3 regions of the Kitasatospora sp. NPDC048239 genome follow, and region 2 is predicted to be linked to each of the others. Evidence: riboswitches for the same ligand, from Rfam matches in the RefSeq annotation. Region 2 holds a riboswitch; each other region holds the start of a gene.

Region 1 (4,675 bases), on a different contig from region 2:
GAGCTGGGCCAGCCCGCCCACGGCGAGCAGCAGCGCGCCGCGCCGGGAGAGCCCGCGGCGGCGCACGACGGCATCGGCGACGCCCGCGGAGCCCTCCGCGACGCCGTCGGCACCCTCCGCGCCGTCGGCCCGGGTCGGATCGGTACGGCTCAGAGCCGGACCACCCCCGCGACGGGCATCGCGTTGACGCTCTCGTAGCGGACCTTGGCGCCCGGGTAGGGGGCGTGCACGATCACCCCGCCGCCGGCGTACATGCCGACGTGGTGCATGTCCCGGTAGAAGATCACCAGGTCTCCCGGTCGCGCGTCGGAGATGCTGACCCGCTGGCCGGCCGACGCCTGGGCCTGCGAGGTGCGCGGCAGGGTCACTCCGGCCTGCCGCCAGCTCCAGTACATCAGACCGGAGCAGTCGAAGGCGCGGGGGCCGGTGGATCCGTACACATAGGGCGAACCGATCATCCGCACCGCGGCCGCCAGCGCGGCGGCCCCCCGCTCGGAGGCGGGCGGCGCCGTCCCGAGGTCGAGCCGGTCCGTCCCCCGGGTGGCGCGCTGCTCGGCCTCCCGGGCGTCCTGCGCCGCCATCCGGGCCCGCTCGGTGGCCCCCAGGCTGTTGAGCAGCCGCTGCGCCTTGCCCAGCCGCTGCTGGATCTGCTGCTTGCTCTCGGCGAGGGCGCGCCGGGTCTGCTCCAGCTCGGCCAGCTTGGCGGAGGTCTCGGTGCGCCGCTGGTCCAGCCGGCGCTGACGGGCCACCACCTCGTGCAGCGTCTCGTTCTGCCGCTCGGCGGCCAGGTCCAGGGTGCGGGCCTTGGTGAGGTAGCCCTCGGGGTTCGTGGAGAGCATCAGCTGGACGGTCTGCGCCATGCCGCCGCCCCGGTACTCGGCGCCGGCGACGGTGGCGAGGTCGCCGCGCAGCTGGTTGAGCTCGTCCTGGGCGACGGCGATCTGCTGCTGGAGGGCGCCGGTCTCGCCCTGCAGCCGCTGTTGGACGTCCTGGGCCGCGTTGACCTTCTCGGAGGCCTGCTCGGCCTCCTCGTACAGCTGCTCGACCTGCGCCTTGACGTCCTTGCGGCTCGACGGCCCGTCCGGCGGCCCCGGGGCGGCCTGGGCGCTGCCGCCGGCCGTCACGCCCAGCGCGGTGGTGGCCGCCGCGGTGAGCACCAGCGCACGGGCGAGGACGTGTACACCTGACAGTTGGGGACGGCGGTGCACGGCCATGCGGTGGCGGTTCCAATCCTGCGGTCCGGCCCCGCCGCCACCCCCGGAACGGGCGGCTCGGGAAGCGGGAGTCCGGTGGCAGACGTTAGCGAGTCCCGGCGATCGAGTCCAAACCCCTCCCAACCCGAATATTTGACCCCTAATCGGACATCAGCTCGACCCGCCGGAAAAGCCGCAGGCCCGGCCTCCCGCGAGGGGAGGCCGGGCCCGTCGGAGCCGATCGGGGATCAGAGGCGCACGATGACGGAGACCGGCATGTTGGAGGCCGCCTCGTAGCGGACCGAGGCACCCGGCTTGGGGGCGTGGATGACCTGGCCGCCACCCACGTAGATGCCCACGTGGTGGTTGTCGTTGTAGAAGATCACCAGGTCGCCCGGCTGGGCGTCGGCGATGTTCGAGCCGATCCGGGTGCCGGCGCTGGCCTGCGCCTGCGAGGTGCGCGGCAGCGACACGTCCGCCTGGGCGTACGCCCAGCTGGTTAGGCCCGAGCAGTCGAAGGAGCTCGGACCGGCGGCGCCGTACACGTACGGGGCACCGAGCTTGCTCTCGGCGGCGGCGATCGCGGCGGCGGCGCGCGAGCTGTTGGCGGCGGGCGCGGCCGGCTTGGCCGGCGCGGCGGGCTTGGCCACCGGGGAGGCCGGCGCGGACGGCGCGCCGATGTCGCTGCGGGGGGCGCTGTCGCGGGAGGCCCGCTCGGCGTCCGCCTTCGCCTTCGCCTCGGCCTTGGCGGCGTCCGCCTTGGCCTTCGCGTCGGCGGCGGCCTTGATCTCGGCCTGGCGCAGCGCCTCGCGCTCCTGCTCGGTCAGCGTGTTGAGCAGGTCCTGGGCCTTGGCCAGCTTCGCCTGGACGTCCTCCTTGGACGCCTTCAGCTGCTGGGTGGTGGCCTCGAGCTCGCCGAGCTTGCCCTGAGCCTCGTTGCGGTCCTGGTCGAGCCTGCGCTGCTGCTCCTGCAGGTCCTTCAGCGCACCGGACTGGGTGCTGCTGGCCTGGGTCAGCGCGCCGGCCTGGTTGAGGAAGTTGTCCGGGCTGGTCGAGAGCATCAGCTGGACGGTCGGCGATATGCCGCCGTTGCGGTACTGCTCGCCCGCGAGCTCGGCGAGGCCGCCCTGGGCCTCGGTCACCGAGGCCTGCTGACGCGCCACCTTGTCCTGGAGCTCGCCGACCTGCTTCTGCAGCTCCTGCTGCTTGGCCTGCGCACCGTTGTACTTCTCGGTGGCGACCTCGGCCTGGTCGTTGAGCTGGTCGACCTGCTCCTTGACCTGGTCCTTGGTCGGCGTCGGGTCGGCGTGGGCACCGGACTGCGCGGAGAGGGCGACGGCCGCGGCGGCGGCGGCGGTCAGGATCGAGACGCGGGCGCGGCCGGCGGGCTTGGGACGACGATGGGACGCCACGAAGGCGGACTCCTTCTTCCTACATCCGCCTACCGGGTGAGCTGACGGGTTCGGGCTGGAAGCGTGCCCTACGACGCCTCACCGACCGTTCCACCGGTCGACCTGGCGCCGATTCACCCCGGAGGAACGTGTGGTTCCCCGGCTCCGGTCCACAGCGCCCCCGACTACTGGGCTCCCCGTCGGGCAGAAGACCTGCCCCGCTGCTTCACGAACTCGGCGGTAACCCCCGCCGCCACCCTGAGTGGGTGATCGACTGTGCGGTGGTTCGAATCCCGACCCTAGTGACAGAACCGTGATCCGTTCAAATCCTTGTCAGAAAAAAGACGGAACAAGTCCCAAGTTCATTTGTGAATATGACCGGGCGTGATCGCCGGCATACGCGGAGCTGATCGATTCTCACCATGTGGTCGACCGGCCCCGTCGATGGCGTGTTCCACATCACAGGAGCCCGACATGGGAGTGGGCGTGTCGGTCCGTCAGTAAATGTCCGAATTGAAGGCATTGCAGGGCATTGGCCCTGCAATGCCCGAAGGATCGTCAGACCCGGCGGATCGCGTTGATCTTCATCGCGTCGGCCTTCATCACCTTGACCACGTCACCGGTGTGCGGCGCGTGCACCACCATGCCGTTGCCGATGTACATCCCGACGTGGCTGCGGTCGTCGCGGTAGATGATGAGGTCGCCCGGCTGGGCCTCGGCCAGCGAGGGCACCCGCGAGCCGTAGTTGGCCTGCGCCTGCGAGGTGCGCGGCAGCGAGACGCCGGCCTTCCCGTACGCCCAGACCATCAGCCCGGAGCAGTCGAAGGTGTTCGGGCCGACGTCGCCCCAGCCGTACGGCGAACCCTGCTTGCTCATCGCGTTGGTGACGGCCGCGCCGGCGAACCCGGAGGCCTGCGGCAGGGTGCCGAGGTCGGCCCGGGCCGCGTCGCGCGAGGCGCGGTCGGTCTGCTGCTGGGCGGCCTTGAGGGCGGCCCGGTCGGCGGCGCTGAGCGAGTTCAGCAGCGCCTGGGCGTCCCTGAGCTTCTGGTTGACGTCCGCCTTGGCCTGGTTCAGCTCCTTGGTGGTGTTGTCCAGGGAGGCGAGGACGGCCGCGGCCTCGGTCTTCTGCTGGTCCAGGCGGCGCTGCTGGTCCTGCAGCCCCTTGAGCGCCTCGGCCTGGCTGGAGCTGGCCTGCTGCACGCTGGAGGCCTTGTCCAGGTAACCGGACGGGTCGGAGGAGAGCATCAGCTGCACGGAGGGGTCGATGCCCCCGGTGCGGTACTGCGCACCCGCCACCTCGGCCAGGCCGGCCTGAAGCTGGGTCATCTGGTCCTGGCCCCGGGCCACCTGGTCCTGGAGCTGGTCCGCCTGCTTGCGCAGCTGGTCCGTCCGCTCCTTGGCGCCGTTGTACTTCTCCGCCGCCTGCTCCTGCTCCTCGTTCAGCTGGTCGATCTGCGCCTTCACGTCCTCCTTCTTGGAGGGGTTGGGCGCAGCGTGGGCACTGACCTGGGCGGAGAGGGCGACCGCGGTCGCTGCGGCGGCGGTGAGCACGGAGATCCGCGCGCGGCTCGCCTGCTTGGGACGGCGGTGGGAGGCCAAGGGGACTGCTCCTTCTTCCATCGGCCTCACCCGATTGAGTGAGAATCCGGAAAATAGGTTTGACGCCAGACCCTAGTGAAGATCACGGCTTTGCGCCACTCCCCCGATGGCGTGAACCCTCGTCCACCGCCATGACTTCACAAGACCGCCACACCCTCGCAAACCGGCGGCTGACCAGGCGTCACTCCGCTCTCCCCGGCCGTTGCAGGGCTCAGGGTCGGGCCAGCCGGTTCAGCAGCAGGACGGAGGCGACGGGGCGCGCGCCCGCCTTCCGCACGCCCTCCGCGACCTCCCGGTCGGTGGAGACCACCACCACCGGACGGCCCTGCGGCTCGGCCCTGACCAGTCGGCGGATCAGCTCGTCCGCCGTCTCCCCGGTCCGGCTGAACCGCACCCGCACCCCGCGCGGCGGCGCCATGATCACCGGGACGTCCAGGTCCTGGCCGTCGAACACACAGGTGACCTCCGCCTGGGTGCGCTGGGCCAGCATGG
Region 2 (4,675 bases):
CCAGGACGGCGAGCGGCACGTTCAGCAGGAAGATCCACCGCCAGCCCGGGCCGTCCACCAGCCAGCCGCCGAGGAAGGGCCCGATCGCGGCCGACACCCCGCCGAGGCCGGACCAGAGGCCGACCGCGGCCGAGCGGTCGTCCGGATGGAAGACGGCCTGAAGCATCGCCAGCGAGCCGGGGGTGAGCAGCGCTCCGCCGATGCCCTGGACGGCCCGGGCGGCGATCAGCACCCCGATGGTGGGCGCGGCGGCGCAGGCCGCGGAGGCGAGCGCGAACCAGACCACGCCGAGCAGGAAGACCCGGCGCCGCCCGTAGCGGTCGCCGAGCGCTCCGCCGAGCAGGATCAGCCCGGCCAGGGTGAGCAGATAGGCGTTGAGGGTCCACTGCAGGGCGGCGAGCGGAGCACCGAGATCGGTGCCGATCCGGGGCAGGGCGACGTTCACCACCGTGCCGTCGAGCATCGCCATGCTGGAGCCGAGCACGGTCGCCAGTAGTACCCAGCGGCCCTGCGCGGTGCCCAGGCGCAGGGTGCCGGCCTCGGAGGTGGCCACGGCCTGATCGTGCGCCCCCGGGGGTCGACGTGACAAGGGTCACCGGCGGTGTGTCGGTGGATGGCTTTCCGTACTTGATCGCATGCGCACCGGTCATGAAATGGGCGGAGCGTGGTCGAACGATCGCGCGCGGTCAATGGATTGTGTGCGCACCGCGTAGCCGATCATTCGGAGCGTCACGGCGCCCCGGGCTTTTGTTGCGGGTTCAAGAGATCGACATTGCTTCACCCGGACGGATGGGTTTTAGTTCAGCGACCGCCCGGCATTAGCCCGGGTGGCCACCGGGTGGAACGCCTAGTCCTGCCGCTGCCCGGTGGTACGAACTGAACTCTGTTCGGCAGGAGCGGGGGACCCAAAGGTAAGTCGCCGGACCGGAATTCACGGTCCGGCTTGGGGTGAAGCCGCGTATGCGGCCGGGCAACTCCAGCCCGAACCCGACAGCTCACCTCGCAGGCGTCGGAGAGGAAATACCCCATGCCCGCACAGGCTCGTCGTATCGCCCTGCCCCGCGCCGCCCGCATCGGTATCGCCACTGCCGTCACCGGCGCCGCGTTCGCCCTCCCGCTGGTGACCACCATCAGCGCCCAGGCCCACACCGCCCCGGCCGCCAAGGCCGGGCAGACCAGCACCTGGACCGGCGCCACCAGCGTCGACGCCACCCCGGCCGCGGCTCCCGCCGCCGCCGAGCAGGCCGCCCCGGCCGCTGCTCCGGCCGCCGCCCCGGTCGACCAGAGCTACAAGGTCGTCGGCGGGGACACCCTGTCGAAGATCGCCGCCGCCAAGAACGTCGAGGGCGGCTGGCAGGCGCTCTACGACCACAACCGCTCGGTCATCGGCGGCAACCCGAACCTGATCTTCCCGGGTCAGCAGCTCGCGCTGGCCGCCAAGGCCGCTGCCGCTCCGGCCGCCGCCGAGGCCGCCAAGCCGGCCGCCCCCGCCGCGAAGCCGCAGGCCTCGCAGGACTCGGTCAAGCCGGCCGCGAAGCCCGCCGCCCCGAAGCCGGTCCAGGCTGCCAAGCCGGCCCAGGCCCCGGCCACCAAGCCGGCCGCCCCCGCCGCGAAGCCGGCCGCCCCGGCCGCCACCCCGGCCCCGGCCGCCGTCGCCAGCACCTCGGGCTACGTCTCCCCGGTCGCCAACCCGAAGCTCGGCACCGCCTACGGCGTGGCCGGCTCGATGTGGGCCTCCGGCCACCACACCGGCGCCGACTTCGTCGCCTCCACCGGTACCCCGCTGCGCGCCATCGCGGCCGGCACCGTGGTGAAGGCCGGCAACGGCGGCGCCTACGGCAACGAGGTCGAGATCAAGCTCGCCGACGGCAAGTACGCCCAGTACGCGCACCTGTCCTCGATCGGCGTCTCGGTCGGCCAGACCGTGACCGCGGGTCAGCAGATCGGCCTGTCGGGCGCGACCGGCAACGTGACCGGCCCGCACCTGCACTTCGAGATCCGCACCGGCTCGGAGTACGGCTCCGACATCGACCCGATCGCCTACCTGCGCGCCCACGGCGTCAGCATCTGATCGGTCGTCTCCACTGGCCGGTCGGCTGCGACCGGTCGGCTCTGATCGGCCGCTTTCGAGCGGCCCTCGGACCACCGCTGGACGCGGGGCGAACGACCTCCGGGATGGTCATGTCGGGTGACCGCTCGACCGGGGGATCGCCGCACCACCAGCGGCACCACGGGCGCGGGACACGCCCAGGCCGGCCCGGTTCGCGAACCTCCTTCGCGAGCCGGGCCGGCCGCTGTCGTTTTCCGGATCCGTTTTGTGACGATCCGTCATATCGGGTTGTGCGTGCGGTTGTCCGCCCGTCCATCGGCTAGTGCCGGTGGGCGGGCGCCCTGTTGTGGGCGACGGTGAGCAGCTGGTGCACCTGAAGCCCGAAGTCCTCGGTGTCCCTGGCGGGTTCGGGGAAGACCAGGCGGACGTCGCGGTGGCCGTGCGGGTGGTCCAGGCGGAGTACCAGGCCGTACCGGTCGAGGGCGAGCGGGCGGACGTCGGGGCGCTCGGCGAGCAGGTTCGGGTCGAGCAGCCGGGTCAGTGCGGCGAGCGCCTCGGGGTGGTCGTCGGCCAGGTGGGTGAGCAGTCCGGCCTCGTGGCGGGCGAGCGGGTCGGGCCCGGCGAGGGCGAGGTCGGCGCCGGTGAGTGCGGTGGTGCCGTACGGGGTGGAGAGCACGGCGTGTGCGACGTCCAGGCGCAGGTGGACGCTGAGACCGTCGTCGGCGAGGTGGACGAGGTGGAGGCGGCCGGCCAGGGAGACCCGGCCGCGCACGCGGTCGCGGACGGCGACCGGGGCGACGTCGGTGAGGTCCAGGACGACGGCGAGCCCCTCGGTGGCGCGGGCGGCGGCGATGGTGAGCGGTGCGTCGAGCGGGGCGCACATCCGCAGTGCGGCGCCGTGCACCGACACGGGGGTGTCGAGCTCGTGGTACTCGCCGCAGGCGCGGACCACCACGGAGGAGGTCGCGGTGAGCAGGCTGCAGACCCGGTCGGCGGCGGTGGGTTCGGGCGCCTCGACGTCGGTGGGGCTCTGGCTCATGACGACCTCCAGTCAGTTAGGTGAGCCTAACCTAATGACTGGCGGGGGTGAGGGCAAGGCGGTGCAAGGAATGTGTGAGTGGGGATATGGCGCGCTTGCAAGTATCCGGCGTCCGGTCGTATTGTCGACGCTGGTAGTTGCACGTGCAATCGTCCTGCTCTGGAAAGCGGTCCCCTCATGCCCCTCGCGCTCCTGGCGCTGGCGATCAGCGCCTTCGGCATCGGTACCACCGAGTTCGTGATCATGGGCTTGTTGCCAGAGGTCGCCGGCGACTTCTCGGTGTCCATCCCCACCGCCGGCCTGCTCATCTCCGGCTACGCGCTCGGCGTGGTGGTCGGGGGCCCCCTGCTCACCATCCTCGGCACCAAGGCCCCCCGGAAGGGGATGCTGCTGACGCTGATGGGCCTGTTCATCCTCGGAAACCTGGTCTCGGCCCTCGCCCCCGCCTACGGGCTGCTGCTCACCGGCCGGGTGCTCGCGGCCTTCGCGCACGGCGCGTTCTTCGGCATCGGCTCGGTGGTGGCGGCCGACCTGGTCGCCCCGCACAAGCGGGCCGGTGCGATCGCCCTGATGTTCACCGGCCTGACCGCCGCCAACGTCCTCGGCGTACCGATGGGCACCCTGCTCGGCCAGCACTTCGGCTGGCGCTCCACCTTCTACGTGGTCGCGGCGCTCGGTGTGATCGGCTTCGCCGGCATCGCCGCACTGGTGCCCGTCCAGCCGCGGGCCGAGGACGCCCGGCTCGGCCCGGAGATCGCCGTCTTCCGCCAGCCGCAGATCTGGCTCGCGCTGACCATGACGGTGTTCGGCTGGGGCGGGATCTTCGCGATGTTCACCTACATCACGCCGATGATGACCGAACTGGCGGGCTTCGCCGACGGCAGTGTCACCTGGCTGCTGTTCCTGTTCGGCGTCGGCCTGTTCGTCGGCAACCTGTTCGGCGGCTGGTTCGCCGACCGGGCGCTGATGCGCAGCCTGTACGTGATCCTCTCGGTGCTGGCGGTGCTGCTCTTCGCCTTCACCCTCGCCGCGCACAGCAAGGTCGGTGCGATCGTCACCATCCCGCTGATCGGCCTGTTCGGATTCGCGACGGTGGCGCCGCTGCAGAAGCGGGTGATGGACCAGGCCGCGGGGGCGCCCACGCTGGCCTCGGCCGCCAACATCGCCGCGTTCAACCTGGGCAACGCGCTCTCCGCCTGGCTCGGCGGGCTGGTCATCTCCTCGGGGCTCGGCTACGACGCGCCGAACTGGGTGGGCGGGCTGCTCACCGCCGCGGCGCTGGGGGTGGCGCTGTTCTCTGGTGCGCTGGAGCGGCGTACGGCGAAGCGGACCGGGAGGGTGGTGGCCCGGGGCGCCGTCCCGGAGGAGACGGGAGTGGCCGTCGGCTGACGTCGGCAGCCGCCCGCGGACGCGCCGGGGCCCGGACGGGGAGTGCCCGTCCGGGCCCCGGTCTGTGGCCGTGGTCGGCTGGGGTCAGCCGATGACCGCCTGGGCGTCGATCTCGACCAGCATCGGCTCCTGCGGCAGCTCGACGAAGATCGTGGTGCGGCAGGGCTTCACGCCGCCCGGCTTGATGTTCTCGTCGA
Region 3 (4,675 bases), on a different contig from region 2:
TGCTGGTCGAGCGGCTGTACCTGTACGTCCAACCCGCGCCGGAGCAGGACCCGTTGGCGTACGGCGAGGCGGTCCGGCTGCTGGTCGACCACCAGCGGGCGGCGAAGCGGCTGAACGCCAAGCGGCAGGAGCGGCTGCACGCCGAGGCCGAGTGGCAGGGCGAGGTGGCGACCGGTCTGCTGCGCCGGGCCGACCTGGTGACCTGGCCGCGGCTGTACGCGCTGCTGCTGCACGCCGCCGGGGTGGACGTGGCGGACGACGCGGCGGTGCGGGCCTGGCTGGAGGCGTTCCGGGAGCTGGCGCCGCAGGAGCGGTCGGCCGCCTACGCCGCGCTGGCCGAGGCCGGGTGGCTGGACGAGCTGGACGAGGAGGGCTGGGGCGAGGCCCGGATGCTGACGGTCGGGATGGCCACCGACGGCGCCCGGCGGCTGCTGGAGCAGGGCCTGATGCGGCGCAGCTACCGCAACCTGGCGGCGCTGAACGCACTGGGCCGCCCGATGCCGGACGAGCTCGCCGGGGACTTCGGCGCGTTCGAGGAGGCCGCGGTCGAGGTGGCGCTGGAGCTGTCGGGCGAGTGGACGGTGCCGGGGCTGGCGCAGCTGCTGGTGACGGAGTACCCGGAGCTGGCGCCGGAGCCGGGGCAGGAGGAGATCGACGCCTACCTGGCGCGGCTGCCCCAGGAGTAGCGCGGCCGCCCCCAGGGGTAGCGCGAGGCGCCCCGGTCCGCAGTGGACCGGGGCGCCTTCGACCTTGGGCCCTAGGGCTTGGGGCCCTGCGTCAGGGCGTGATGCCGCGCTGCTCGAACCAGGTCTCCGGGTCGACCGGGGCGCCGCCGCCGGGGCGGACCTCCAGGTGCAGGTGCGGGCCGGTCACGTTGCCGGTGGCACCGACCTTGCCGATCTGCTGGTTGGGGACGACCTTGCCGGAGCCCTTGATGATCGAGGAGAGGTGGCAGTACCAGATCTCGGTGCCGTCGGGCAGCGTCTCGACGATCCGGTAGCCGTACGAGCCGGACCAGCCGGCCGAGGTGATGGTGCCCTGGCCGACCGCGTACACCGGGGTGCCGGTGTCGGCGGCGAAGTCCAGGCCGGTGTGCAGGTGGGCCCAGTAGGAGGCGCTCTGGCCGTAGTGGGCGGAGAGGTTGTAGTCGCGCACCGGCAGGTTGACGGCGGCGAGCTTGGCCTTCTCGGCGGCCTCGGCGGCGAGCCTGGCCTCCACCTGCTGGGCGGCGCGCTTGGCCTCCGCCTCCTTGGCGGCCTGCAGGCGGGCGGTCTCGTCGGCGGCGGTGCGCTGGCTGTCGGCCTGCTGCTGGATGCGGGCGGCGAGCGCGAGGCCCGGGTCCGCGGAGAGCGCGACCGGCGCCTCGTCCGGGGTCTCGATGGCGGGCGCGGCGGCCGGGGTGGCGGAGGCGAAGCCGGTGGCACCGAGGGTGGCGGCGACGGCGGTGACGCCGAGCAGCGGCGCGGTCCCGCGGGTCTGGCGGGGCATCCGGTGCCGGTTGGTGTCGGCGGGCTGCGGGGCCTGCTCGTCGGCCGGGCCGCCGTATCCGCCGCCGTGGGCGGGCGGCCAGGGGTGGTCGAGCAGTTGGGTGCCCGAGCCGGAGCCGGGCAGGTGTGCCGGAGAGTGCGTCGACGCCACGGAGGCGCGCTCCTTTCCTTCCTTCGCGCCTACCGGGTTAGCTGACGGGTTCGGAGCAGGAAGGTCTCCTACGGCCGGGCCTGGGCCTGGCCGATTCACCCCAAGGAACGTGGTTCCCCGGCTCCCTGACCTGCCCGGAGGCGGGTCGTCGGGATTAGGCGACGGCGCACGGTGCCGTTTGGGTACGGCGTTGCCGACCGCGCTGCGTTATCAAACGTTAATCCTAGGAGCCCCTGATTCCAAGCCATCCGGGTGGGACGACCTGAGACCGCCCGGGCAGTACGTGACCTGATGGGCGATTTGTGAGGCTTGAGCACAACTGACACTACCGAACGTGATGAGACGTCAACGAACGGACGCCGGGTTGAGTACTTCTACTCATGTGCGGCCCGCCCCGGCGCCGCCATCCTGGCGCCATGAACGCACCCGTGCAGTCGCGCACCACGTCCGCGTACTACATCCAGGCCGTCCTGTCCTTCGCCCTGTCCGGCGTCGCCCTCGCGATCGGGATCGCCTACCTCCCGGTCGACGCCTGGACGCGGGCCTTCCTCGGGCTGGGCCTGCTCTACACCGTCACCTCCTCGTTCACCCTGGCCAAGGTGATCCGGGACCGGCAGGAGACCAACGAGATCGTCACCCGGGTGGACCAGGCCCGGCTGGAGAAGCTGCTCAGCGAGCACGACCCGTTCAAGGTGGAGGGAGTCTGAGCCGCCCGGGGCCGACCGGGGCGGAGCCGCACCCGGCGCGCCCGAAAGACTCCGCGGTCGATAGCTTGACGGCTAAGGCTATTAGCCTTAGCTTTGTGGCTATCGGCGGAACCCGCCGATGACGTGCACGGCGGACCGAGGAGGCCCACGATGACCGGCTCCAGCACCCCCACCACGCAGTTCCTCGACGTTCCCGGCGGCCGGCTGGCGTACGACGACACCGTGCAGGGCGACGGAGCCCCGGTCGTCCTCCTGCCGGGGATGCTCGACAGCCGGACCGCGTACCGGCACCTGCACCCGCTGCTCACCGCCGCAGGCCGCCGGGTGATCACCATGGACCTGCGCGGCTTCGGCGAGTCCTCGATCACCTGGGACGACTACTCGCCCGCCGCGATCGCCACCGACGTCATCGCGCTGCTCGACCACCTGGGCATCGAGCGCGCCGTCCTGGCCGGCAACTCGTACAGCGGTGCCAGCGTGGTCAAGGTCGCCGGGGACGCCCCCGGGCGGGTCGCCGGGATCGTCCTGCTGGACGCCTTCATCGAGAACCTGCCGCCGAACGCCCTGCAGCGCGCCGCCTTCGGCGTGATGGGCGCGCTGTTGGTGCACTCGCCCGCCTTCTGGGGCCTCTACCACCGCAAGATGGCCTACCCCGGCGCCAGGCCGGCCGACTTCGACGCCTACGTCGACGGGCTGGTCGCCGCCATGCGCACCCCGGGCCGCAAGGCCGCCACCCGCGGCTACGTGCGCGGGGACTCCGCACCGACCGGCTGGAGCGCCGCCGTGCAGTGCCCGGCGCTGGTCGTGATGGGCAGCAAGGACCCCGACTTCCCCAAGCCGGAGCTGGTCGCCGACCGGCAGGCCGCGGCGCTGCACGCCCGCAAGGTGATGATCGAGGGCGCCGGGCACTACCCGATGGCCGACCAGCCGCAGGCCACCGCCGACGCCCTGCTGCCCTTCCTCGCCGAACTGGTCTGAGCCGCCCCCCGCTCACGCCCCTTCCGAGCCCACTCCCCCGGTACGGAGACCGCACATGCCCCGAGTCGGACTGACCCCCGAGCAGGTCGTCGACCACGCCCTCGCCCTGATCGACGAGCAGGGCCCCGAGGCCCTCACCCTGGCCGCCGTGGCCGCCCGGGCCGGCGTGGCCACCCCCTCGCTGTACAAGCACGTCAGCGGCGGCCTCGCCGAGCTGCGCCGGCTGATCGCCGTCCGGGTCACCCGGGAGCTGGCCGACCGCCTCGCCGAGGCGGCCCTCGGCCGGGGCGGGGACGACGCCGTCGCCGCCGTCCTGCGCGCCTACCACGGGTACGCCACCGAGCATCCGCACCGCTACTCCGCGCTGCCGCAGGCCCCGCAGCCGGACGACGAGCTGACCCGGGCGGCCGCGCGGCTGGTCGGGGTGATCGTGGCGGTGCTGCGCGAGTACGGCCTGGGCGGCTCCGAGGCGATCCACGCCGCGCGCACCGTCCGCTCGCTCGCCCACGGCTTCGCCTCGCTGTCCATCGGCGGCGCCTTCCAGCTCTCCGAGGACCTGTCCACCACCCAGGACCGGCTGATCACCGTCCTCACCAGCGGACTGCGCAGCTGGCCCCGGTCCTGACCCGCCGCCCGGCCACCGGCGGAACCTCTGGTGTGTTTCGAACAGTCAATCGTCACCAATCGGGCAAGACGGGTTAGATTGGCCCGGCTCACAGGTGGTCACGACCCGCGACCGCCCACCCCGAGGCGGAGGTCGACGTGCCCGCACCGAAGGCGAGGCCGCGCCGACCACGGGTGTTCCCGCTCGGCGGCGCCCTCGGCCGATGGAGCGGACGGCTGCTGGACGGGGACCGGACGGCCGAGCGGAACGCGCTGCTGGCGATGCTCGCCCTGACCGTGCTCCTGAGCGGTCTCGCGATCGCGGCGCCGAAGAGCTGGCCGCCGTCCTCCATGGTGCTGCCGCTGGTCGTGGGCGGGCTGGTGCTGCGGCGGGGCCGGCTGCTGGTGCTGGTCTGCGCGGCGCTCACCGGCAGTGCGCTGAGCGCGGTGGTGCACCACCCGCACGGGGTGCGGGTCGGCGTGACGATCGTCCTCGCCGCGACCGGCGCGACCGTCCTGACGGCCAACCGCTTCCGCGACCGGCTGGGCCTGCGCGGCACCCGCGGGGACTCCATGCTGCTGGAGCTCGCCGAGCACACCCGGACCCTGGGCCGACTGCCCGACCGCCTGCTCGACTGGCACTTCGACGGCGCGCTCGCACCGGTCGGCGGGAACTCCTTCTCCGGTGACTTCCTGCTCTGCGCCCACCGCCCCGAGCAGGACCTGCTGGAGCTGCTGCTGGTGGACGT

Evidence for each region. Region 2 has a riboswitch for cyclic di-AMP ahead of ACGFZP_RS34170 (peptidoglycan DD-metalloendopeptidase family protein). Riboswitches for the same ligand answer to the same signal wherever they lie in the genome.
Region 1: linked by a shared signal. The riboswitch ahead of ACGFZP_RS02100 (NlpC/P60 family protein) and the one ahead of ACGFZP_RS34170 (peptidoglycan DD-metalloendopeptidase family protein) in region 2 are both predicted to bind cyclic di-AMP.
Region 3: linked by a shared signal. The riboswitch ahead of ACGFZP_RS07880 (M23 family metallopeptidase) and the one ahead of ACGFZP_RS34170 (peptidoglycan DD-metalloendopeptidase family protein) in region 2 are both predicted to bind cyclic di-AMP.

What each region holds. Positions count from the first base shown of each region.
Region 1 is NZ_JBICZP010000001.1:474,817-479,491, reverse strand. It holds gene ACGFZP_RS02110 (hypothetical protein) at 1-66, opposite strand, end outside; gene ACGFZP_RS02105 (NlpC/P60 family protein) at 150-1,214, opposite strand; gene ACGFZP_RS02100 (NlpC/P60 family protein) at 1,442-2,605, opposite strand; cyclic di-AMP (ydaO/yuaA leader) riboswitch at 2,616-2,772, opposite strand; gene ACGFZP_RS02095 (NlpC/P60 family protein) at 3,143-4,183, opposite strand; gene ACGFZP_RS02090 (NYN domain-containing protein) at 4,395-4,675, opposite strand, start outside.
Region 2 is NZ_JBICZP010000018.1:133,721-138,395, reverse strand. It holds gene ACGFZP_RS34175 (MFS transporter) at 1-553, opposite strand, end outside; cyclic di-AMP (ydaO/yuaA leader) riboswitch at 865-1,024, shown strand; gene ACGFZP_RS34170 (peptidoglycan DD-metalloendopeptidase family protein) at 1,028-2,071, shown strand; gene ACGFZP_RS34165 (DUF2470 domain-containing protein) at 2,370-3,089, opposite strand; gene ACGFZP_RS34160 (MFS transporter) at 3,267-4,478, shown strand; gene ACGFZP_RS34155 (RidA family protein) at 4,563-4,675, opposite strand, start outside.
Region 3 is NZ_JBICZP010000003.1:24,432-29,106, forward strand. It holds gene ACGFZP_RS07875 (hypothetical protein) at 1-686, shown strand, start outside; gene ACGFZP_RS07880 (M23 family metallopeptidase) at 778-1,638, opposite strand; cyclic di-AMP (ydaO/yuaA leader) riboswitch at 1,651-1,809, opposite strand; gene ACGFZP_RS07885 (YiaA/YiaB family inner membrane protein) at 2,055-2,345, shown strand; gene ACGFZP_RS07890 (alpha/beta fold hydrolase) at 2,496-3,323, shown strand; gene ACGFZP_RS07895 (TetR/AcrR family transcriptional regulator) at 3,379-3,948, shown strand; gene ACGFZP_RS07900 (SpoIIE family protein phosphatase) at 4,086-4,675, shown strand, end outside.